Neorhizobium galegae bv. orientalis str. HAMBI 540: one gene and its partner. The protein of the gene in region 2 interacts with the protein of the main gene of each other region in a pairwise test. Links are inferred from orthologs where the notes say so. Each region holds a gene or a part of one and is shown on either strand. Other genes may lie near its edges.

Region 1 (11,902 bases), 570 kb from region 2 along the record:
CAGCCTCGCCCGCTTCTCGGGTCATGTGCTCGATCCGCGCCGGCGCCATGCTGGTCCGCACCAGTCCGGAGCCGGCAAGTGCCGCGGTAATGTGGTTGACGAGCATATGGCGGGCATCCGCCGGTAGCGCATCGCGTTCCAGCAGCAGGTTGCGGATCTGGCAGCACTGCCCGAACCGTTCCGCGATCCGCCTGAGCGAAATCCGGGTGATCGAGGCGGTCTCGTTTTCCAGCAGAAGGGTGACTTCGCATTCGTCGCCGATCTCGGCGATCGCGGCGGCGATCCCGCGCGAAAGGTTCGGCCTTGCGGCGATCATCGCACGGGTCAGGCCGTCGCTGCGCCCGGCAAGATCGACGAGATCGTTTTCGGTAAGGACGGGCGAACAGGCGATGACCGTGCAGGCGATCTCCGGCTGGTCTTCAGCAAGGCAGACGATGACGGCCCGCGGCGCATCGGGGGAATCCGCCAGAGCCTCCGCAAGCGCCAGGCGCACGTGCGGCGACGGGTCGTCGAGCAGATAGGTCATGGCAAGGGCTGCGGCGCGATGCTGCTCGCTGCCCATCGGCGAGTGGAGATAGGCCCGGCCGAGAGCATTGGCCGCCTTCGCCCTCTCGCCTGTTCTTGCTGTTTCAGCCCAACGAAGAAATGCCTGTACGATCACACTCGGCCTCGACTACACATGCCAGTTCGAATCTGGCTGGCTTGATTACTCACGCTAGTGGCAAAAAGTTTAAGATTGGTTCACCACGTTCCTTAACCATGGCGAAGTCCTTGAAAATACGGTCCTGGCTTGTCGTCGACCCCTCTGTGGGGGCCGCAACGGTCCGTTCGGCAGGCGCGGATGCGATCGTTGTCGACCTGACCGGTCCACCTGAGTCGTGGAATGCAGCTACGAGTTTGGATCGCCAGTGGGCTGACCTGGCGCCGGACGGACGGCTTGCGTTCCTTCTGCCGGCTTTTTCTTCGGGAAGAACGGAGGCCGCCGTCGCGCTCGCCAGCCAGTACGGCGCCGCCTCGGTAATCCTATCCGGCGCCCGCAGCGGGGCCGAAGTCCAGAGGCTCGATGTGGCTCTGCGGGTGGCGGAAATCCGTGCAGGGCTGGCACCGGGCAAGACGCAGATCGTTGCGCTTGCCGATGCCGCCGGCATCCTTGCTGCCCGGAGCTTCGACCACTGCAGCCGCCGCCTGGCGGCCCTTGGCTGGGAAGGCAGCTATAATCCCTTCTCCGATACCGCGCGCGTTGCGGCAGCGACCATCGCGCTCACCTCCGCCGCCGCAGGCATAACGGCGGTCGACGCCGTCTCACCGACTGTGGACGCTGCTGCCTTCCTGTCTGAATGCGAAAGAGCAAGAGCGAACGGCTTCTCCGGCAAGCTGTGCCGCAGCCTCGATCAAGTTGCGATCATCAATCGGATTTTCAGCGTTTAGGTTCGGCGCCGGCCGGCCGGGTCATTTCGAACACGTCGGCGCCGCCGTCGGCGAAATCGCGGTAACCCATGCGCGCGATCGGCCGCGCAAGCCCCATGTCGATCCGTCCGCCCCGCAGGATCTCTTCGCTGATATGGATGCCGACCACTTGGCCGAAAACCATGTAGGCCTCGGCACCCTGGCCGTCCAATCCCACCGGCTGGATCACCTGCGTGACGCGGCATTCCAGCACCGTATAGGCTTCCGCGACGTAAGGCGCATCGATGAGTTCCGCCATCTTGGCGGTCAGCCCCGCCACCTCGAATTCGCTGACGCCATAAGGGACGGCTTCCGACGAGGCGTTCATCTTTTCGGCCAGATGTCGGCTTGCGAGGCTCGCTGTAAAGACGCCGGTTTCCTCGGCGTTCTTCAGGCTGTGCTTGCGGCCACTGGAGGAAAACATCACCAATTTGGGGCTGTCGGAAACGGTGTTGAAGAAGGAATAGGGCGACAGATTCATCGATCCGTCCCTGCCCTTCGTGCCGATCCAGCCGATCGGGCGGGGCGCGACGATCGCTTTGAAGGGATCGTGCTTCAGTCCATGCTGGTTGGTATCGGTCGTGTAGAACATCGAAAACCCTATTCGCCGGCGTAGGTGACGATCTGCGACAGTTCGGGCCGGGGGCGGTCCGGCGTCGCGAAATCGCTCGAGCCGATATGGATGAAACCGGCAATCTTTTCGCCCGGCTTCACACCAAGGAGCGCCAGCGCCTCGTCGTCATAGGCGATCCATTCGGTACGCCAGTTGGCGACGTAGCCATGGGCGTTTGCGGCCATCAGCATGTTGAAGCAGACGGCGCCGGCAGAAAGCGCCTGTTCCCATTCGGGGATCTTCGGATGCGGTGCCGCGGTGCTGACGACGGCGACGACCAGCGGCGCGCGGGTGAAGCGCGCCAGCTCCGCCTCTCTGGCGGCATCGGTCATCTCGGGCGTCTTCTTGAGCGACAGAGCCAGGAACTGTTCGCCGAGCGTGCTGCGCACGTCGCCGCGATAGACGATGACGCGCCAGGGCGCGAGCTTGCCGTGATCCGGAACGCGGGTCGCCAAGGTCAGAATCGCCTCCAATTCCTCCCGCGATGGGCCTGGCTCCTTGAACTGTGCTACTGGCGTGGAATGCCTGTCGCGCAGAAAATCGATGAGTTTAACGTCATTTTGCATGGTCAAAGCTTCCATTTGGAGCTGGCGCGGTGGGAAGGTCTTGAAATTGCCTTGTCATTGGTCTCAAGTGCCGTCTCGGAAAACAAGAGTCAACCGGTAGACAACACAGATGGCAGGTACTTCCCTTGCGGCACGCTGGTTCCTCGCCGGAGCGATGGCTCTCGGCCCGGCATTCGGCGCATTCGCTCAGGAAGACGCCTTCAAGAATTTCCGCACGCCGGACAGCACCGGCAAGATGCCGAAGCTCAACGCTTTCTCGGCTCTGCCGGGCGGCCCGCCCGGTATTCTCTCAAAAGACGTGCAGTTCGACGCCAAGCTGACGTCCGACGGCCAGCCCATGCAGGAAGGTCTTACCTGGCGCGTTTTCAGCCCGATCGCCGGTGACGACGGCAAATTGCCGCTGGTGGCCAGTTCCGAAGGCGGCTCCGCGTCATTCCAGCTCGCCCCCGGCGATTATTTCGTCAATTGCGCCTTCGGCCGCGCCGGCGTCACCAAGAAACTGAAAGTCCCCGAAAGCGGCAATGTGCCGAAACAGACCCTGGTGCTCGATGCCGGCGGTTTCGTCCTTAATGCGGTTGCCGGTACCGACCAGCGCATCCCGCCCAAGGAACTGAGCTTTTCGGTCTATTCTGCCGAAGTGCGCGACAATGGCGACCGGGCGCTGGTGATGTCGGACGTCAAGCCGAATACGGTCGTGCGTCTGAATGCCGGCACCTATCACGTCGTCTCGGAATATGGGGACGTCAATGCAGTGGTTCGGGCCGACATCCAGGTGGAAGCCGGCAAGCTCACCCAGGCGGTACTGCAGCACCGCGCCGCGCAGATCACCCTGAAGCTCGTTTCTCAAAAAGGCGGTGAAGCGATCGCCGATACGGCCTGGTCGGTACTGACCGCCGCCGGCGACGTCGTCAACGAAAGCGTCAGCGCTTTTTCCATGATGGTCTTGTCGGAAGGCGAATATCTCGCCGTCGCCCGCAACAAGACCAAGATCTATCAGCGCTCGTTCACCGTCAAAGCCGGACGAAACACCGAGGTCGAAGTGCTGATGCGCGATACGCCTCAGGTGGCGGGCGGGGTCACCAGCGACCGGAATTGACAGGTCCGGGCAGATTTTGCCGGACCTTCCGCCAGCCTGACAGATCAGTCCTCCGGAAGTCCCGCGTCAATATTAGCCGAGTTCTGACAGCGCCCGCCCTTCGGCAGGCGCTGTCATTATCGGTCAGGCCGCGGCCTTCTTCTTGTTCTTCGCTTCAAGACGGCGCAACACATCCGGTGGCGTCGCTTCGAGGGTCAGCGAAGAGATCGCTTCGTCGAGCGTCATCGAGGTCTGCGCCTGCGAACCCAGTCGGCGGATGTTCACCGAACGCTCTTCCGCTTCCTTCTTGCCGCAGACGATGATCACCGGCACCTTGGTGACCGAGTGCTCGCGGATCTTGTAGTTGATCTTCTCGTTGCGGAAATCGGTCTCGACGACCATGCCCGCATCACGAAGAGCTTCCGCGACCTCCCGGCCGTAGTCGTCGGCGTCCGAGGTGATCGTCGCCACCACCACCTGCATCGGCGCGAACCAGAGCGGCATGTGGCCGGCAAAATTCTCGATCAGGATGCCGAGGAAACGTTCCATCGAACCGCAGATGGCGCGATGGATCATCACCGGCTGAGTCTTTTCAGAGTTTTGGTCGATATAGAAGGCGCCGAACCGTTCCGGCAGGTTGAAGTCGACCTGGGTCGTGCCGCACTGCCATTCGCGACCGATCGCGTCCTTCAGCGTATACTCGAACTTCGGACCGTAGAACGCGCCCTCGCCCGGCAGGATGCCGGTCTTGATGCGGCCTTCCGACTGCGCCTCGATCGTCTTCAGCACATCGAGCATGACGGATTCGGCACGATCCCAAAGCGCGTCGGTGCCGACACGCTTGTCCGGCCGGGTCGACAGCTTGACCACGACTTCCTTGAAGCCGAAATCCTCGTAGACCGACAGGATCAGGTCGTTGATCCGCAGGCATTCGGCGGCCATCTGCTCGTCGGTGCAGAAGACGTGCGCGTCGTCCTGGGTGAAGCCGCGTACGCGCATCAGCCCGTGCAGCGCGCCGGAAGCTTCATAGCGGTGCACGAGACCGAATTCCGCAAGCCGAATCGGCAGTTCGCGATAAGACTTCAAGCCATGCTTGAAGATCTGCACGTGACCCGGGCAGTTCATCGGCTTCAGCGCAAAGACGCGGTTGTCCGCTTCCTTGTCTTCCGGATGGGTGAAGGCATAGGCGGACTTCACCGCGAACATGTTCTCCTGGTACCAGCCCCAGTGGCCCGACGTCTCCCAGAGCGAGGCATCGAGAACCTGCGGCGCGTTGACTTCCTCATAGGTGCCGGCAAGCCGGCGACGCATATAGGCGGTCAGCGTCTGGAACATGCGCCAGCCCTTGCCGTGCCAGAACACCACGCCCGGACCTTCTTCCTGGAAATGGAAGAGGTCCATTTCGCGGCCGAGCTTGCGGTGATCGCGCTTTTCGGCTTCCGCCAGCACGTGCAGGTACTGGTCGAGTTCTTCCTGCGTCGCCCAGGCGGTGCCGTAGATGCGGGTCAGCATGGCGTTGTTCGAGTCGCCGCGCCAATAGGCGCCGGCAACCTTCATCAGCTTGAAGGCCGTACCGATCTGGCCGGTCGAGGCCATATGCGGACCACGGCAGAGGTCGAACCAGTCGCCTTGATAATAGATCTTGAGATCCTGGTCCTCCGGGATCGCATCGATCAGCTCGACTTTATAGCCTTCGCCCTTGGCTGCGAAGACTTCGCGGGCCTTCTCGCGAGACCAGACCTGCTTGGTGAACGGTTTGTTGCGGCCGATGATTTCCTTCATCTTCGCCTCGATCTTCGGCAAATCGTCGGGCGTGAAAGGCGCGTTGCGGGCAAAATCGTAATAGAATCCGTTCTCGATCACCGGGCCGATGGTGACTTGCGTGCCGGGCCAAAGCTCCTGCACGGCCTCCGCCATCACGTGGGCGGCGTCGTGGCGGATGAGTTCCAGCGCTCGGGCGTCGGTGCGCGTGACGATCTCGATCTTTCCGTCGGTCACCGGCTCGGCAAGGTCCTGCACGGTGCCATTGATGGTGACGGCGACAGCCTTCTTGACGAGCGACTTGGAAATGCTCTCGGCAACGTCACGGCCGGTCGTGCCGGCGTCGAAAACGCGGACGGAGCCATCGGGAAATGTAAGGGAAACGGATTGGGACATGTCTTTCTCCTGTCCAGTCCCGCCAACGAATGCGGGTGGTGTTGGAATAAATGGCGGTTCGCCCTTTGGGCGCAGCCGGCGTGGCTGATAAATGCTTTTGGCGTTTTAGTAAAGGCGAGCGGCCGCTCAGCCGATCATTTCGGCAAGCCTGCCGACCGTGTTGGCATTGCGGATCGTGCCGATGCCGAGCTTCTTGGTGGTCATCGCCGACAGCAGCCGTGTCTCGCTCGCCTTGCCGCCGAAATCGACCCAAAGATCGCCGTCGACGATGGAAATCACCTCCTCGCCGCGGTGGCGTTCGAGCAGGTCCAGGACACTTTCGTCGAGCGGCTTTCGCATCACCCGCACGCCGACCTCGGAACCTTCTCCCGACGGAAAGGGATTGCCGGCCGCGAGCTTCAGCCAATCGGCACCGGTCCTTGCGATGATATCGACATGTTTGCCGAACCGTTTCTCGAAGGCGGCCTCCAATCTCTGCTCGACATTGCCGGTCGATGACCTGCCGGTCTCGAAGACGAGATTGCCGGTCGAAACCAGGGTCCGGCAATTCCGGTAGCCGAGATCCTCCGCCATGGCGCGAAGGTCGGCCATGATGACCCGCTTGCCGCTGCCGAGAACGATGCTGTGAAGCAGCGCGACATATGTGATCATCGGCTCCTCATTGAGGCGACGCCGGTTCGGCATGGCGACGCCAGTATCGCCACGGCATCCACCAGTGTTGCCGCATTTCGAGCGCTTCCGGCACAGGATCGAGCCCGCTTGTACCCCCCGGCCCGCAGCGCGCCACCCGAAACAGCGTCATCCATCCTCCGGGCCACAGCCCATGCCGCGCCACTGCCTCGTAACCATATTCCGAGCAAGTCGGAATATGCCGACAGGAATTGCCGATGAATCCGGACAGTGTCAGCTGGTAGAAGCGGATCAAGCCCATGCCGAACAGCCGGCCCGGCGTCTTGGAGAAATGGCCGGACCAGTTGCGCGAGGAACTGACCTTCGGCTGGCGTTCGGAGTGCTGACAGTTTGGGGCGCCGCACATCAGGCGTGAACCGCGATTGATGGCAGGATGTCACTTAGGGCGTGCCGATCCAGCCCCCCTCTGCCCTGTCGGGCATCTCCCCCTCGAGGGGGGAGATCGACTCGTGGCGCTATTTGTACCTCATTGGAAACGGCACACGTTGCCGAGCGCGAAACATCCGAGAATAAGCGAAGACGGTCCTCCATCCGATCTCCCCCCATGTGGGGGAGATGCCCGGCAGGGCAGAGGGGGGTAGCCGCGGAATGCCAGCTCATCCGACCGTTGCCAGCTGCTTCGCCTCGATCTGGTCGATCGCATCGACGACCGCCTCGAAGGTCAGCATGGTGGAGGGATGGCGGGCCCTGTAGTCCTTGACAGGCTTCAGGTAGCGCATTTCCTCGAACCGGCCGTCCGGCCCCTCGCCGTCTTCTTTCAGCATGGCGAGCATATCCTGGCGCGCCTTGCGGATCTCGGCGGTTGTCGCCCCGATCACGTGCCGGGCCATGATCGAGGACGAGGCCTGGCCGAGTGCGCAGGCGCGGACCTCGTGGGCGAAATCGGTGACCCGGTCGCCGTCCATCTTCAGGTGCACCCGCACTTTCGAGCCGCACAGCTTCGAATGTTTTTCGGAACTCGCATCCGCATCCGGCAGCGTGCCAGCATGGGTGATATTGCCGGCGAATTCGAGAATCTTGCTGTTATAGATGTCGTCCATCAAGGCTCGCTTTGAGTCCGGCCGTCGCTCGTTGAACACTGTGTCACGTCAGGCGGACTACCATAAAAGGGTTCCTGCCATTATATGTGATGTCCGGGCAAGATCATCAAGAAAGGATGTTTTCACGAAATCCTACCGAAAACGGAATAGGATATCTTGTAAAAATGTTCGCCGAAGGTCAGATAACCCCGGATTGCCCAAAAATCAGCCGCAGATGCCTAGCAGCTGATCAGTCCGTGAGTAACGCCAGTCGGATGCGGCCTTGAACCGCATCAGGAGACGATAGATGGATGCCATTGTGAAGAATTTCCCGGCTTCGAAAGAGAAGCAGGTCCGCCCCTCGCAGCAGGAGGCCGAGGAAGCCGTGCGCGTTCTGTTGCGCTGGGCAGGTGACGATCCCGCCCGCGAAGGCCTGCTCGACACCCCGAAGCGCGTCGCCGCCTCCTATAGCGAGCTATTTTCCGGTTACGAACAGTCGCCGGAAGACGTGCTTGGCCGTACTTTCGAGGAAGTCTCGGGTTATGACGATATCGTGCTGGTGCGCGACATCCCGTTCTTCTCCCATTGCGAACACCATATGCTGCCGATCATCGGCAAGGCGCATGTCGCCTATCTGCCGAACGGCCGGGTCCTCGGTCTTTCGAAGATCGCCCGCGTCGTCGAGATCTTCGGTCGCCGTCTGCAGACGCAGGAAAACATGACGGCGCAGATCGCCAATGCGATCGAGGAAACTTTAAAGCCGCGCGGTGTCGCCGTGATGATCGAGGCCGAACACCTGTGCATGGAAATGCGCGGTGTGCAGAAGCAGGGCTCGCATACGATGACGACGACGTTTACCGGCGAATTCAAGGCGAACGCCGCCGAACAGGCCCGTTTCTTCACGCTGGCCCGCAACCGCTGACCGGCGGTTTTCCGGGCGGAGTCTCCTGATGTCGTTTTCTTTTGACCAGCCTTCCGCCGACAAGACGGAACTCGAAGGCGCTGGCGCCTTCACGCCCCGCTTCGATCAGAACGGCCTCGTCACCGCCGTCGTCACCGATGTCCGTGACGGCGAACTGTTGATGGTCGCGCATATGGACGCCGAAGCGCTGGCGCTGACGGTCGAGACCGGCATTGCGCATTACTACAGCCGCTCGCGTGCCAAAATCTGGAAGAAGGGCGAATCCTCCGGCAACCTGCAGACTGTCCATGAACTGCGCACCGACTGCGACCAGGACGCCGTCTGGCTCAAGGTCTCGGTCGCGGGACACGACGCTACATGCCATACCGGCCGTCGCTCCTGTTTCTATCGGACTGTTACCCAAAGTGATGGTAGGGCGGTTCTTGAAATCACCGACAATCAGCGTCATTTTGATCCAAATGTCGTCTATTCCGATCAAGGAACCATTTAGGCATTTGCCTCGTTTTTTGGCGTGTCTCGACTGAATAAACGATTTCGAAACCTGTCGATGCGTTAATCGTCAGACCGGGGTTTGTTCAGCTGTGGAGGATTTTTGTCGATGCTGAACTGGAGTTGGAACCGTCACGATCCACTTGCGGCACCTGCCGAAGGCGGCGAAACGAAAGTCCTCGAACCGACCCCTCCTCCCACTATCGAAGCCCCCAAAAAAGCAAAGCTTGCCCTCGCTCTCGGCGGCGGTGCCGCGCGCGGTTGGGCTCATATCGGCGTCCTCAGGGCTCTCGACGAGGCCGGCATCGAAGTCGGCATGATCGCCGGAACCTCGATTGGCGCTCTGGTCGGCGGATGTTACCTCGCCGGCAAGCTCGACGAACTCGAAACTTTCGCCCGCTCGCTGACCATGCGCCGCATTGCCGGCCTGCTGGACCTGACGATCGGCGGCGGCGGTCTTCTCGGTGGCATGCGGCTGACCAAGCGGATGCAGGAACACCTCGAAGGCCTGTCGATCGAGGATCTCGACCGCCCGTTCGTATCGGTTGCGACCGAGCTCCATACCGGCCACGAGGTGTGGATCTCCAGCGGCTCGCTGATCACCGGTCTTCGTGCCTCCTACGCCCTGCCCGGCATTTTTGAACCCGTGAAATGCAACAACCGGACGCTTGTCGACGGCGCGCTGGTCAATCCGGTGCCGACGTCCGTCTGCCGCGCCTACGAGCAGCCGCTCGTGGTCGCCGTCAACCTGAACTACGAGATTTTCGGTCGGTCTGCAGTCGTCAAGCACAATGCCAGCGTCCAGCCGATCGATGACGGGCGCAAGAAGCCCGAGGACATCCGTGTCGGTCTGACCGGCACCATGGTGCAGGCCTTCAACATCATCCAGGAACGCATTTCCCGCGCGCGCCTGGCCGGCGACCCTCCGGATCTGGCGCTGCATCCGCGTCTTGCCGATATCGGCCTGTCCGAATTCCATCGCGCCGGCGAAGCGATCGACCGCGGTTATACGGAGACTATGGCGCAGATCTCTGCGCTGAAGCGCATGCAGGAAGTTTTCGCCCGCTAAGTGGGGGATGCCTCGTCACGAGGTGATACAGCCCCGCCCTTGGGCGAGGCTCAGCCGAAAGCGATCAGCCGGCAATATAGGCCTTGATCTGTTCGGCCTCGAGTTCGATCTCGCGAATGCGAGACTTGACCACGTCGCCGATCGAAATGATGCCAGCGAGCTTTCCGTCCTGCTCGACGGGCACGTGGCGGAAACGGCCGCTGCTCATCATCCCCATCAGTTCATCGACGGTCGTGTCATCCTTGCAGCGTTGCACCGCAGTGGTCATTGCCGACTTTACCAGTTGGTCGAGCACACTGGCGCCCTTTCCGGCGATGGCGCGCACCAGGTCGCGTTCCGTGAAGATGCCGGCGATGCGGCCTTCCATGCCGGTTACCACGACGGCACCGATCTTCTTGTCGTTGAGAATCCCGGCGACTTCGAGCAGCGTCTTGTCGGGGGCAACGGTGACCACGTCACGCCCCTTTGCATCCAACATGTTCTTGACGATTATTGCCATGGCTCTCTCCTCCCAACCGGCTCAGCCTGGACGTCGCCCATTCCCGAGAAGCAAAGCGCCCGGGTGGAGGAACCGTCCCTGCACGTGCGCAGAAGTGTAGAGCGATGCCGGAAAGAGATCAAGAAAGATCAAGGTTGCGTGATGGGCATGACGCTGGGTGGCAGGGGATCGAAAAGGTCAAACAGCAAGAAACCGAACAGGAAGCCGCCGATATGCGCATCCCAGGCGATCGGTCCCATATCCGCACCGAACAACGTCACCCCGAAGGCGATCAGCAGGTTGCCGGCGAGCCACATGGCGGTGAAGATGACGACGGTGCGGTTGCGGAACGAGCCGAGGATAGACTGGCGCGGATAGAGATGGCCATGGGTCCGATCATAACCTCGGCGTTCCGGGAAGGCGAAACGGCAGGCCGCTCCCATCAAAGCCGAGACGACGCCTGACGCACCGATCAGCAGCGTCTCGTCCCCCCAGTTGAGCGTTGCATGGAAGAAGGCGGCAGCCACCGCCGAGAGAATCCAGAAGATCACGTAGCGAAGAGTGCCGATCCGCCGCACCACCGGCGCTCCGAAAGCCATCAGCCACAGTCCGTTGAAAAGAATATGCTCGATGCTGCCGTGCAGCAGCGAATACGTGACCGGCGTCCACGCCCAGGCAAACCCCTGCTCGCTGAGCGGATAGACGTAGCGCAGCGGCGTAAACGCCAGGTTCACCACCATGGTGGCGCGCGTGTCCTCGTCCAGCAGATATTCCTGCACGATGTAGATGACTGCAAGCAAAGCCAGCGTCACGACGAGGCTCCGCGGAAGATTGAAGATCGGCTGCGAGCGCTCGCCGCGGTCATCCGTTTCGCGCTGCTCGTCAGCCATATCCGGCCCGTCGTTCATGCCAGTCCCTTCTGTCTTCTCGTCCCCTACCGAATGGGTCCGACAGCCATATAGGAGCGGCTGTTCAAAGGAAAGCGCGGGCAAGATCACCGTCGCGCGGATGCCGTGATCGGTGGCAAATCCCTAACCATGATGCCCTCGTCGTGGCATGGTTTTCGCTGCGGGAGGAGGATCGGCCGTACATGAAGCGCGGCCTGTATCGAAATATGACAGGTAAGATGGATGCGCAATCAGGCAAGCAGGGCAATCTTCGACTACTGGATCAATCTCAAGCGTGACGGGATGGCTCCCCTCAAGACCGAGATCGATCCAGCCGCTCTGCGTCATCTTCTCCCGCATCTTTTCATGGCCGCCATGGACCCGGCCGGCACGCTGGCGTTCCGCCTGGCGGGCACCCGCATCTGCGAGCTGTTCGACCGTGAGTTTCGCGGCAAGCCGTTCGCGGACGTCTGGCAGGAGACCGATCACCG
Region 2 (11,881 bases):
CGAACCCTGGCGGGGGCACCATTCCTTTCCTGGCAATTCGAGGTCAATTTCTCTTCATCGAGGTCGCCGTGGCGTCTGCGGCGGACCTGGCCGACGCCTGCGGCAGCGCCGGTTTTTTTGCCCCGCCACCGTCCGCAAACCTGAGAGGTCTGCGTAGAACGTCGGAAACCTTATGCGATCGGCAGGGTTAGGCGGCTGTAGGGCATGTTTGGAAAGTCCCACGAGAGGAAACCCAATGTTTGTAAAGATACTCACCGTTGGCGCACTGTCGCTTGGTCTCGCCACTGCCGCGGTCGCCCAGTCGGGCTCAGGAACCGGATCAGGATCCGGCGCTTCTGGCTCAGGTTCTGCAGGAACCGGCGGATCCGTTTCCGGTTCGGGCGCCAGTGGCTCCGGCTCCGGCACGCTCAACGGCACTACCACGGCTCCGCTGAATGGCGCCGGGTCAGGCGCGCTTGATTCCAATACGACAGGCAGCACGATCGGCAATTCCGGCGGCTCCAAATGCGCGCCCAACAACCTGCCACAGGGTTCCGGTTCCGCTACGACCAACAATCTGCCGCAAGGTTCCGGCTCCGCAACGCCCAATGCGGACGGAACTCTCGCGCCTGGGCAGGCACAAAACTGCTGATCGAGACCTATGTGCGGCAAGCGGAAGGCCTTCTTCTGCTTGCCGCTTCAGTTTCTGAAAACCGTGCAGGGCACGGCGTGGGCCCTGATCCTGGCACACAAATCGATAGCCTCAGCTCTGGTGGCGCGGCCGATGCGCGCTGCATAGCGCGGGCGATAACCGAAATTGCCGCGTTTCTGGCGCACGACGAGCGCCCGTTCGGAATTGAGCGGCGTCGGCAGACGGCCGATCGTGTTGGCAAACAGCTGGCTGGCGATATTCGGATTATAGTGCGCGGAAAGCTGCACGCCCCAAGGCGCCCAATCCGCCGATGCTATCAAGACACTCTCGTTGAGCCGCCTCGTATTGGCGAGCCGTAGGCAGCCGTCGAGGAAGGGTTTTCCGGGATCGAGGGCCTGGGCCGCCATCTTCGGCGGATCGTCCTTCCACATTTCTGCGGAATGGCCGGTAATCGCAAACACGTAGTCGCGTGTCTCGATCGGCAGCCGTCCGGTCGCCAGGAACGTTTCGAGGCCTGCTTCGCCCGCATTATAGGCCGCGGCGGCAAGGCCGAGATTGCCGAAACGGTCGCGCAGATCCCTGAGATAGAGAGCGGATGCCGCAAGCGCCTCGATGACATCGAAGCTGTTCCTCAGGCCGCGGATCCTTGCAGTTTCCGGCATGAACTGGGCGATGCCCTCGGCCCCTTTCGGGCTCACCGCATTGGCGCGGAACAGGCTTTCCCGCCAGACCAGCCGCGCGAAAAATTCCGGCGGCAGCCCGTTCCTCTCGGCCAGCCGTTGCATCACCTGGCAGAGATCCTGATTGTAGGTTTCGGCGCGGATGCACAATCGGCCCATCTCGTCCGATGCCGCACGCTCGTATCGGCATTCGGGAGCGGCGGGGTCTTCGGCAGCACCGACGCTCCCGCCAGAGGGCGGGAGGGCCAAGGACAAGCCCAAGCCTATCTGCATGAGAGGGCGAAACATCATCGACATGCAATATGCCCAACCGGGGCGCAGCTTTAAAGCCTTCGACGGCGGGATTGCTCCAAAAGCGACTGGCACGGATGATCCAGCACCGGGTCACGGCCCAGGTGACTTTCGCTTGCTCGATCTGCGGGGCAACTCCTGCAGAGAGCCCACAAACTCAAGGTCCGCCGCCCTCAGGACTGCCTAGTGCATTTTGCCGACGCCGGTATAGGCAAAGCCATGGGCTTCCACCTCCCGCGCGCGATAGACATTGCGCAGGTCGACGAGAACCGGGCTCTTCATGACGGACTTCAGGCGTTCGAGATCGAGTGCACGAAATTCGTTCCATTCGGTGACGAGAACCGCGACATCGGCGCCTTCGGCGGCCTGATAGGGGCCGTCGGCGAATTCGATATCCATCAGCTGCCTGGCGTTTTCCATGCCTTCCGGATCGTAGCCGGAAACGATCGCGCCGGCATCCTGCAGCGTCTGGACGACGGCGATCGCCGGGCTGTCGCGCATGTCGTCCGTATTCGGCTTGAAGGTCAGCCCGAAGACGGCAACCTTCTTGCCGCGCACGTCGCCGCCGGCAGCCGCGATCACCTTGCGGCCCATCGCCCGCTTGCGGGTGTCGTTGACGGCGATGGTGGTTTCGATCAGGCGCACCGGGCTTTCATAATCCTGGGCGGTCTTGGCGAGTGCCAGCGTGTCCTTCGGGAAGCAGGAACCACCGTAGCCGGGGCCAGCATGCAGGAATTTCGAGCCGATGCGGCCGTCGAGGCCGATGCCGCGCGAAACGTCCTGGACGTCGGCTCCGACGCGCTCGCAGAGATCGGCCATCTCGTTGATGAAGGTGATCTTCATGGCAAGGAAGGCATTGGCGGCATATTTGATCAGCTCGGAGGTCCGGCGGCTGGTGAAGAGAAGCGGCGACTGGTTGAGATAGAGCGGACGATAGACTTCGGTCATCACTCCGCGGGCGCGCTCGTCGGAAAGGCCGACGACGATGCGGTCAGGGCGCTTGAAGTCCTCGATCGCGGCACCTTCGCGCAGGAACTCGGGGTTGGAGACGACGGCGAAATCCGCATCCGGATTGGTTTCGCGGATGATCCGCTCCACCTCGTCGCCGGTGCCGACCGGGACGGTCGACTTGGTGACGATGACGGTGAAGCCGGTCAGCGCTTCGGCGATTTCGCGTGCTGCGGCATGGACATAGCCGAGGTCGGCATGGCCGTCGCCGCGGCGCGACGGCGTGCCGACCGCGATGAACACGACATCCGCGTCGGCCACGGCGGGGCCAAGCTCTGTGGTGAAGGAAAGGCGACGGGATTTGACGTTCGATTCGACCAGCGCCTCGAGTCCCGGCTCGAAGATCGGGATGACGCCCTGTTTCAGCGCCTCGATCTTTTCGGCAGCCTTGTCGACGCAGATCACGTCATGTCCGAAATCCGCAAAGCAGGCTCCCGACACGAGGCCGACATAACCCGATCCAACCATCACAATACGCATCAATAATCCTCATCTTTATCCGGCAATCTCACGCGCAGCGGTTTCCTAAGCGCATCCGAAAGGGAATGCAACGCGTCGGATTGGCTGCCTGTGGCAGCTGTGGTCAGGCGTTACCCTAGCCGGCCTGACTGGCCAACGTTACGGGGTGATGACAATAGGATTGCTGCTACGGCTTTCCAGGGCGCGATCCCCAGGCGATGAAATCGGGGTTGGCGAAATCCAGCATGTCTGCGCGGCCGGTCTTGCCATAGGTAAGCGGTGCCCCGCCGAGCGTGACCGTGCTGCCGCCGGCGGCACGGAGCACGGAGTCTCCGGCGGCCGTGTCCCATTCCATGGTTCGGCCGAAGCGGGGATAGAGATCGGCCACACCCTCCGCCAGCAGGCAGAATTTCAGCGAGGAACCAATGCTGCGGATATCGGCGGCGCCTGATTTTTCGAGGAAGGCCTCGGTCTCGGCGGAATTATGCGAGCGGCTCGCAACGCAGATCGGACGGGCCTCGACCGGCCTCGCGACGACCGGCACCCGGTTCGTCACCGCGAATTCGTCGTCGATCACAAGTTTTTCCGCCCGTCCGCCGCCACCGAGATAGGCGACCTTGAGGGCGGGCGCATAAACGACACCGAGGATCGGCGCGCCGTTCTCGATCAGGGCGATGTTGACCGTGAAATCCTCGCGATCGTTGATGAACTCCTTGGTACCGTCGAGCGGATCGACAAGAATGAAGGAGCGTCCTTCGATCGACGGGATACGTCCCATCGCAACCGATTCTTCCGCGATGACGGGGATGTCGGGAAAGGCGTAGGCAAGCTCGGCGAGAATGATCTCTTCGGCCCGTTCGTCCGCCTCCGTGACCGGGGATTTATCAGCCTTGTAGCTGGTGCTGGGTCCGGCCCTGTAGACGTCCAGGATGGCTTTGCCGGCAAGCAGCGCGGCTTTTTCGAATGTGGCGAGCATGAATTCCATGGCGGCTGGTCACGTCGGTTGGGTAGACTTCCAATGACACGTTTGCCCCGTGCATGGGAGTCTAAAACGGCTCGGCTCAATCGGCCTTGGCGAGATGCTGCTGTGTCGCGTAGAGCGCGATCGCGGCGGCGTTCGAGACATTGAGCGATTTGATAGCGCCCGGCATGTCGAGACGGGCAAGCGCGTTGACCGTCTCGCGGGTCTTCTGACGCAGGCCCTTGCCCTCGGAACCAAGCACCAGGGCGATCCGGCCGCCGGCAAACGTGCCTTCGAGCGGGGCGGGGCCTTCCGAATCGAGCCCGATCGTCTGGAAGCCGAGCCGGTGCAGTTCTTCGATCGCGTCGGCGAGATTGGTGACCTGTATATAAGGTATCAGTTCCAGCGCGCCGGAGGCCGATTTGGCAAGTACGCCGGATTCGGTCGGGCTATGTCTCTGGGTGGTGATGACCGCGCCGGCGCCGAACGCGACCGCCGAACGCATGATCGCGCCGACATTATGCGGGTCGGTGACCTGGTCGAGAACCAGCAGAAGCGGACTTGCCTTTAGCGCTTCCAGCCGGCGCATGGGGAGGGGCCGCGTTTCCAGCATCACGCCCTGATGAATGGCCTCGGGGCCGAGCACCCTGTCGATATCCTGGGGCGAAACGAATTCGATCGGAAAGGACAATGTCTCCGGCTCGCCGATATCGAGCCGCGCGAAGGCGTTCTGGGTCACCGACAGCTTGATGAGCTTGCGCTCGGGATTGTCGAGGGCGGCGCGTACCGTGTGCAGGCCATAGAGGAAGACCTGTTCCGGCTGAAGCTGCGGCGGCTTCCAGTCCTTGTTGGATTTCGGCCGCTTCAAGGGCGGCGTCGGAATTTCTCCGCGCTCGCGCTTGGAGTCGCGCACCGCGCGCCGAAGCGTCGCATAATGGGTGTCACGGGTGGATTTGTCTTCTTTGTCGTCCTTGCTCATCAGGCCTTATAGCCATCCTCACTCTCCGGGCAAAGCCCTCGACGGGGAGGCGGGTCGAAAGTGCGACTGATTTATTTTCGTCATTTTTGCTTCTTCCTCGTGTTGACAGACGAGAACGAGGCGGTCATATACGCGGCGCAGATTGAGGGGCGGCAAGCTTCCAAGATCTGACGAACTTGGTCTCACGATCCGGACGAAAAACTGGAGAGATGCCCGAGTGGTTAAAGGGGACGGACTGTAAATCCGTTGGCTCAGCCTACGTTGGTTCAAATCCAACTCTCTCCACCATTCGTCTCTGATCGGACACCACATACCGCGGGTATAGCTCAATGGTAGAGCAGCAGCCTTCCAAGCTGAATACGCGGGTTCGATTCCCGCTACCCGCTCCATTTTACCTGATCATGATGAAGACCGGCATGTCACACGCTTGAAAGCGCGTCGACGGTCTCTGTCCGAGTCCGCCTTTCTTTTTTGCCGCGGCTGCCTTGTCATCTGCGCCGTGACTGCGGCGACGCACGTTCCTGCTGGAGCCTCGTTTTTCCGTGATCGCCTGGTATTGTCGCGATGATGCTCGTAACTTTTTAAAGCATCCCGGGTAGAAGCTTTTTCGCCGGCACAGAGGCCGCCCCACCACCAGCTATGGAAACTTGTCCATGAAGAAAATACTTGCCGCCGCAGCCCTTGCGACGATGCTCCTGCCGTCCGCGTCGTTTGCTGCGACCGTGCTTTTCCCGAGCGCCGCCCCCGTCGCGCAGATCACCATTCCGGATGCCTGGAACCCGGAAGAAACCGACAGCGGCATCCAGGCCAGTTCCGACGACGGCGCGATCTATCTGTCGATCGACGTCGCGAGCGCCGAGACCACCGATAAGGTCATCGAAGATGTGTTCTCTTTCCTCGGTGAAAATGGCGTCACGGTCGACCCGGCCACTCAGAAACAGTCCGAAGACACGTTCAACGGCATGAAGATGATCAATCTGGACTGGAGCGGCAAGGACAAGGACGGCGCCGTTTCGATCGGCGTCTCGCTCGTCGCGCCGAAGCCGGACAAGCTTCTCGTCATCACCTATTGGGGCACCAAGGGCGAACAGGAAAAGCACGGCCCAGAACTCGTCGCGCTCATCAACTCGCTGAAGCCGGCGAAGTAAGAGTCCAATCTGGCGCTCACTGAATAGAGGGCCGGCCGTCTCCCGCTTTGAGGGATGACGGTCGGCCCCTTGTTTTCCGGCTGTCATCTAAGCTGCATTGCCCAGTGGAGAGAACAACGCGGAACCGCTCCATCCATAGGGGGTTTCCGTTCGATTTACCCGGCTCCCCTTGTGCGGGCGCGCGTCGTAATTATGTCTTGCGCATTCTGGTGGAAAGCCTTAAACGGCGACACCAAACCCGGTCGCCGGGTCCACACTTATGTTCACAGGAAGCATTCAATGGCAAAGAGCAAGTTTGAGCGCAACAAGCCGCACGTCAACATTGGCACGATCGGTCACGTTGACCATGGCAAGACGTCGCTGACGGCCGCGATCACGAAGTACTTCGGCGAGTACAAGGCCTATGACCAGATCGACGCGGCTCCTGAAGAAAAGGCACGCGGCATCACCATTTCGACGGCGCACGTCGAATATGAGACGACTGCCCGCCACTATGCGCACGTCGACTGCCCCGGCCACGCCGACTATGTGAAGAACATGATCACCGGTGCGGCGCAGATGGACGGCGCGATCCTGGTTTGCTCGGCTGCCGATGGCCCGATGCCGCAGACCCGCGAGCACATCCTGCTCGCCCGTCAGGTCGGCGTTCCGGCAATCGTGGTGTTCCTGAACAAGGTTGACCAGGTCGACGACGCCGAGCTTCTCGAGCTCGTCGAACTGGAAGTGCGCGAACTTCTGTCGTCCTACGACTTCCCGGGCGACGACATTCCGATCATCAAGGGTTCGGCGCTGGCCGCTCTTGAAGATTCGGACAAGAAGATCGGCGAAGATTCGATCCGCGAACTGATGGCCGCTGTCGACGCCTACATCCCGACGCCTGAGCGTCCGATCAACCTGCCGTTCCTGCTGCCGATCGAAGACGTGTTCTCGATCTCGGGCCGTGGTACGGTCGTGACCGGCCGCGTCGAGCGTGGCATCGTCAAGGTTGGCGAAGAAGTCGAGATCGTCGGCATCCGCGCCACCACCAAGACGACGGTGACCGGCGTTGAAATGTTCCGCAAGCTGCTCGACCAGGGTCAGGCCGGCGACAATATCGGCGCTCTGATCCGTGGCGTCCAGCGTGACGGCGTCGAGCGTGGCCAGATCCTGTGCAAGCCGGGTTCGGTCAAGCCGCACACGGTGTTCATGGCAGAAGCCTATATCCTGACGAAGGAAGAAGGCGGTCGTCATACGCCGTTCTTCACCAACTACCGTCCGCAGTTCTACTTCCGCACGACGGACGTGACGGGCATCGTCGAACTTCCGGAAGGCACGGAAATGGTCATGCCTGGCGACAACGTGACCGTTAAGGTGACGCTGATCAACCCGATCGCGATGGAAGAAAAGCTGCGCTTCGCGATCCGCGAAGGCGGCCGTACCGTCGGCGCCGGCATCGTCGCTTCGATCGTCGAGTAATCGATAGCGACATTGGAATAGAGAAGGCCCTGCCGGCAACGGCGGGGCCTTTTGCTTTCGGTCAGCGTGTCGAAAACAGGTCGTTCTCGTAAGGGAAACGACCTACCGTCAGTCCGACATAGTCCAGATTGCCGAGCTCGTGGGATGGCGGCTCACCGGACACGCGATCCGCGGCGCCGTGGCCGTTCAGGGGGCTGGTCAAGCTCCCACCGTCGAGTTCGATGGGCCGCTATCGACCGCAGCACCCTTGAAGAGGGGCCAACATTCTGGCGCGCATACCGGGTAAGGGACGTGGGTGGGATCATCAGGCGCGACAAGTCCCCATCCGGTGACGGACTGCGGAAGAAGTGCGTCCCAGCCGACATCAGGTCTACCGACGTAAGTGTTGCGCCTATGCGAAGTCGATTCGCTTCTGCTGCCGGTTTTTTCGCCGAGACCGCTTGATCAATCATCCGGAAGCCTATCTGGAGCGGCCTTTGTGTCTTTCCTGACGACACCCGGTATGTCCCCGGACGAAGCCCAATCCTCCCGGCCTGGGCCCGCCAGCTTGATCTGCCGGGCAAGGAAATGCCGGAGCGGCGGGTGGAACCGGCGCTTTCGGTGGTCCGGTCTGCAGACGCATCCGACGGGTTGGGCCGAAAGCTCAGGTGAACGGCCCGGATATTAAAAATGCGCTTGCAAAGCGCAACGCATCCCCTTAAAGGGAGCGCCTAGCCAGTTGGCGGCGAGCCGGAGTTTCCGGTTTACGTTCCGCCAAGGTTGAAGGGGTGTAGCTCAGTTGGTAGAGCGGCGGTCTCCAAAACCGCAGGTCGTCGGTTCAAGCCCGGCCGCCCCTGCCATTTTCAGATGATTGGCGCGAGAATATCCGCAGCGGAATTGTCGGGAAATGGCCGTCGTGCAAAACGGCGAAATTTCATCGAACACTGTTTTCCCTCTTGTGTAAAGGGGAAGGGGTGTTTATGTAGGTCAAAACAGACACGCGGTGCGTGGGGCTGAGAGAGTTCAGCTTTACGTGCCGTAATTGCGTGGGCAATCTATGGCATCCAAAACCAATCCCGTTACGTTTCTGCGCCAAGTGCGCTCCGAGACGACGAAAATCCATTGGCCGTCTCGTCGTGAGACCATGATTTCCACGGCCATGGTTCTGGTTATGGTTGTGTTCGCTGCGCTGTTTTTCTTCGCTGCAGACCAGCTCATGGGATGGTTGCTCCGTCTCGTACTGAACGTCAGCGTTTGATTCTGGAGAATAAAGATGGCGGCGCGTTGGTACATCGTCCACGCATATTCTAATTTTGAGAAGAAGGTGGCAGAGGACATCGAGAACAAAGCTCGCCAGAAGGGGCTTGAGCATCTGTTCGAAAAGATCCTCGTGCCGACCGAAAAGGTCGTCGAGGTGCGCCGCGGCCGCAAGGTCGATTCCGAGCGCAAGTTTTTTCCGGGTTACGTCATGGTTCGGGCCAATCTGACTGACGAAGCCTATCACTTGATCAAGAACACGCCGAAGGTTACCGGCTTCCTCGGTTCCGACAACAAGCCGGTGCCGATCCCGGACTTCGAAGCCGACCGCATTCTCGGCCAGGTTCAGGAAGGTGTCGAGCGGCCGAAGTCCTCGATCACCTTCGAGATCGGCGAGCAGGTCCGCGTTTCCGATGGTCCGTTCGCGTCCTTCAACGGCACCGTACAGGATGTCGACGAAGAGCGTTCGCGCCTCAAGGTCGAGGTCTCGATCTTCGGTCGTGCGACCCCGGTCGAGCTGGAATACGCCCAGGTCGAAAAGGTCTGATGAATTTCGAAATGGGGCCTGCTGTTTGTGCAGCGGGTCTCGTGCGGCGTTTGCCGCAAGCGCGTGGGAGGAACGGTGCCTTAGCCGGGCATTTTGGCCGAACCACGCAACCGCAGCCGCCGGCGAAAGCCGGCATGTCGGGCCGGGAAACCGGTCTCTAATGAGCCGGGTAACCGGTCTCTCGAAAGGCAGAGAGTTATGGCTAAGAAAGTTATGGGCCACCTCAAGCTGCAGGTAAAGGCAGGGTCGGCCAATCCGTCCCCGCCGATCGGTCCTGCACTTGGTCAGCGCGGCATCAACATCATGGAATTCTGCAAGGCGTTCAACGCCGCCACGCAGGAAATGGAAAAGGGCATGCCGATCCCGGTCGTCATCACCTATTTCCAGGACAAGTCCTTCACCTTCGCGATGAAGCAGCCTCCGGTCAGCTACTGGCTGAAGAAGGAAGCGAAGATCACCTCGGGTTCGAAGACCCCGGGCAAGGGCGCCAAGGCTGGCACCCTGACCAAGGCTCAAATCCAGACTATCGCCCAGGCGAAGATGAAGGATCTGAACGCGGCCGATCTCGAAGGCGCAATGGCCATGATCGAGGGCTCCGCCCGCGCCATGGGCCTGGAAGTGGTGGCTTAACATGGTAAAGCTTGCAAAGCGTATTCAGAAGATCCGCGAAGGCGTCGATCCGACCAAGCTGGTCGCCCTGACGGAAGCCATTTCGATGGTCAAGGTTCGCGCCACGGCGAAGTTCGACGAAACTGTCGAAATCTCCATGAACCTCGGCGTCGATCCGCGTCACGCAGACCAGATGGTCCGCGGCGTGGTCAACCTGCCGAACGGTACAGGCCGTGACGTTCGCGTCGCCGTTTTCGCACGTGGCGCCAAGGCTGACGAAGCCAAGGCAGCCGGTGCAGACATCGTCGGCGCCGAAGATCTGGTCGAAATCGTCCAGGGCGGCAAGATCGACTTCGATCGCTGCATCGCCACTCCGGACATGATGCCGCTCGTCGGTCGTCTCGGTAAGGTTCTCGGCCCGCGCGGCATGATGCCGAACCCGAAGGTCGGAACCGTCACCATGGACGTCACGGGCGCCGTCAAGGCTTCCAAGGGCGGCGCTGTCGAGTTCCGCGTCGAGAAGGCTGGCATCATCCACGCCGGCATCGGCAAGGCTTCCTTCGAAGCCAAGGCTCTCGAAGAGAACATCAAGGCTTTCGCCGATGCGGTCATCAAGGCCAAGCCGGCTGGCGCGAAGGGCAACTACGTCAAGCGCGTAGCGATTTCTTCGACGATGGGCCCGGGCGTCAAGATCGATCCGTCGACCGTGACGATCTAAAGTTCTGTCCGGAGCCTTCGGGTTCCGGACTGCATGAATTCCTGGTCCTTCGGGGCCGGGAATTTCCCAGGGAAACCTGGGAATTCCTGTCCGAGATTGCGGGTGGTTTCGACCTTAATCACTTGATGCCTGCATGAGACGGGTAAGACCCGAGATTTTTGAGGCGCTAGCGCGCTTTACGAATTCGGTTCGAGCCTAGTGTGCCTTGTGCCTGGAGCCCCAGTGGCGACAGTGCGAGGGGACAGGATCCTCAAGCGTCGCTTGGGGTCCTAATCAAGGGATCCCTTGAGGCAAAGGCAACCCGATGGGGCCTGCAGGATTGCGGTCCCGTCAACTGGAGACAGACAGTGGAAAGAGCGGAAAAGCGCGAATTTGTCACGGAGCTGAACGAAGTCTTTAAGGCTTCTGGTTCGGTTGTCGTGGCCCACTATGCTGGTGTCACAGTTGCGCAGATGAACGATTTTCGTTCGAAGATGCGCGCTGCTGGCGGCACCGTCAAAGTCGCGAAGAACCGTCTGGCCAAGATCGCTCTTCAGGGTACGGAGTCGGAAGGGATGTCAAATCTCTTCAAGGGGCAGACGCTGATCGCATTCAGCGAAGACCCGGTAACGGCTCCGAAGGTCGTCATGGATTTCGCCAAGACCAATGACAAGATCATTGTTCTGGGCGGTTCCATGGGTGCAACCACGCTCACTGCGGATGCGGTCAAGTCGCTTGCGACCCTGCCTTCGCTGGACGAGCTTCGCGGCAAGCTGCTGGGCCTCTTGAATGCCCCGGCATCGCGTATCGCGACGGTTGTTGCAGCACCGGCAAGCCAGCTTGCCCGCGTGTTCGCGGCCTACGCCAAGAAGGACGAGGAAGCCGCTTAAGGCGGTTTTTCGCTGTTCATACCCAATCAAGTTCGAACCGAATATAAGGAACTATCAAAATGGCTGATCTCGCAAAGATCGTTGAAGACCTCTCTGCTCTGACCGTTCTGGAAGCTGCTGAGCTTTCCAAGCTGCTCGAAGAGAAGTGGGGCGTATCCGCAGCTGCTCCGGTAGCTGTTGCTGCTGCTGGCGGCGGTGCTGCTGCTGCTGTCGTTGAAGAAGAAAAGACCGAGTTCGACGTCATCCTCGTCGAAGCTGGCGCCAACAAGATCAACGTCATCAAGGAAGTC

What was found.
Region 1: the proteins of rplA (region 2) and thrS interact in binary tests that used the Escherichia coli proteins (3 or more experiments, as listed by UniProt). The link is inferred for Neorhizobium galegae bv. orientalis str. HAMBI 540 from one-to-one orthologs.

The regions. Positions count from the first base shown.
Region 1 is NZ_HG938353.1:1,811,917-1,823,818, forward strand. Bases 3,352-6,337 are described here. They hold thrS (threonine--tRNA ligase), read right to left. Parts: upstream 5,858-6,337; coding sequence 3,845-5,857; downstream 3,352-3,844. Other genes in these bases: RG540_RS09195 (hypothetical protein), read left to right, coding at 3,352-3,721; RG540_RS09205 (DUF1697 domain-containing protein), read right to left, coding at 5,984-6,337. In the rest of the region: RG540_RS09175 (DUF2336 domain-containing protein), read right to left, coding at 1-661; RG540_RS09180 (hypothetical protein), read left to right, coding at 772-1,428; RG540_RS09185 (flavin reductase family protein), read right to left, coding at 1,418-2,038; RG540_RS09190 (nitroreductase family protein), read right to left, coding at 2,047-2,625; more of RG540_RS09195, read left to right, coding at 2,735-3,351; more of RG540_RS09205, read right to left, coding at 6,338-6,508; membrane protein insertion efficiency factor YidD, read right to left, coding at 6,516-6,893; RG540_RS09210 (iron-sulfur cluster assembly scaffold protein), read right to left, coding at 7,144-7,587; GTP cyclohydrolase I FolE, read left to right, coding at 7,874-8,488; hisI (phosphoribosyl-AMP cyclohydrolase), read left to right, coding at 8,517-8,978; RG540_RS09225 (patatin-like phospholipase family protein), read left to right, coding at 9,087-10,046; RG540_RS09230 (CBS domain-containing protein), read right to left, coding at 10,111-10,545; RG540_RS09235 (rhomboid family intramembrane serine protease), read right to left, coding at 10,674-11,414; RG540_RS09240 (PAS domain-containing protein), read left to right, coding at 11,655-11,902. UniProt on the Escherichia coli protein: Catalyzes the attachment of threonine to tRNA(Thr) in a two-step reaction: L-threonine is first activated by ATP to form Thr-AMP and then transferred to the acceptor end of tRNA(Thr). The rate-limiting step is amino acid activation in the presence of tRNA.
Region 2 is NZ_HG938353.1:1,239,997-1,251,877, forward strand. Bases 8,910-11,874 are described here. They hold rplA (50S ribosomal protein L1), read left to right. Parts: upstream 8,910-10,026; coding sequence 10,027-10,722; downstream 10,723-11,874. Other genes in these bases: nusG (transcription termination/antitermination protein NusG), read left to right, coding at 8,910-9,395; rplK (50S ribosomal protein L11), read left to right, coding at 9,594-10,025; rplJ (50S ribosomal protein L10), read left to right, coding at 11,034-11,591; rplL (50S ribosomal protein L7/L12), read left to right, coding at 11,651-11,874. Also shown: RG540_RS31070 (hypothetical protein), read left to right, coding at 236-631; RG540_RS06325 (transglycosylase SLT domain-containing protein), read right to left, coding at 679-1,572; RG540_RS06330 (UDP-glucose dehydrogenase family protein), read right to left, coding at 1,786-3,090; 3'(2'),5'-bisphosphate nucleotidase CysQ, read right to left, coding at 3,257-4,045; 23S rRNA (guanosine(2251)-2'-O)-methyltransferase RlmB, read right to left, coding at 4,131-5,009; RG540_RS06355 (hypothetical protein), read left to right, coding at 5,663-6,157; tuf (elongation factor Tu), read left to right, coding at 6,437-7,612; RG540_RS32300 (hypothetical protein), read right to left, coding at 7,674-7,814; preprotein translocase subunit SecE, read left to right, coding at 8,649-8,849; more of nusG, read left to right, coding at 8,865-8,909; more of rplL, read left to right, coding at 11,875-11,881. UniProt on the Escherichia coli protein: One of the primary rRNA binding proteins, it binds very close to the 3'-end of the 23S rRNA. Forms part of the L1 stalk. It is often not seen in high-resolution crystal structures, but can be seen in cryo_EM and 3D reconstruction models.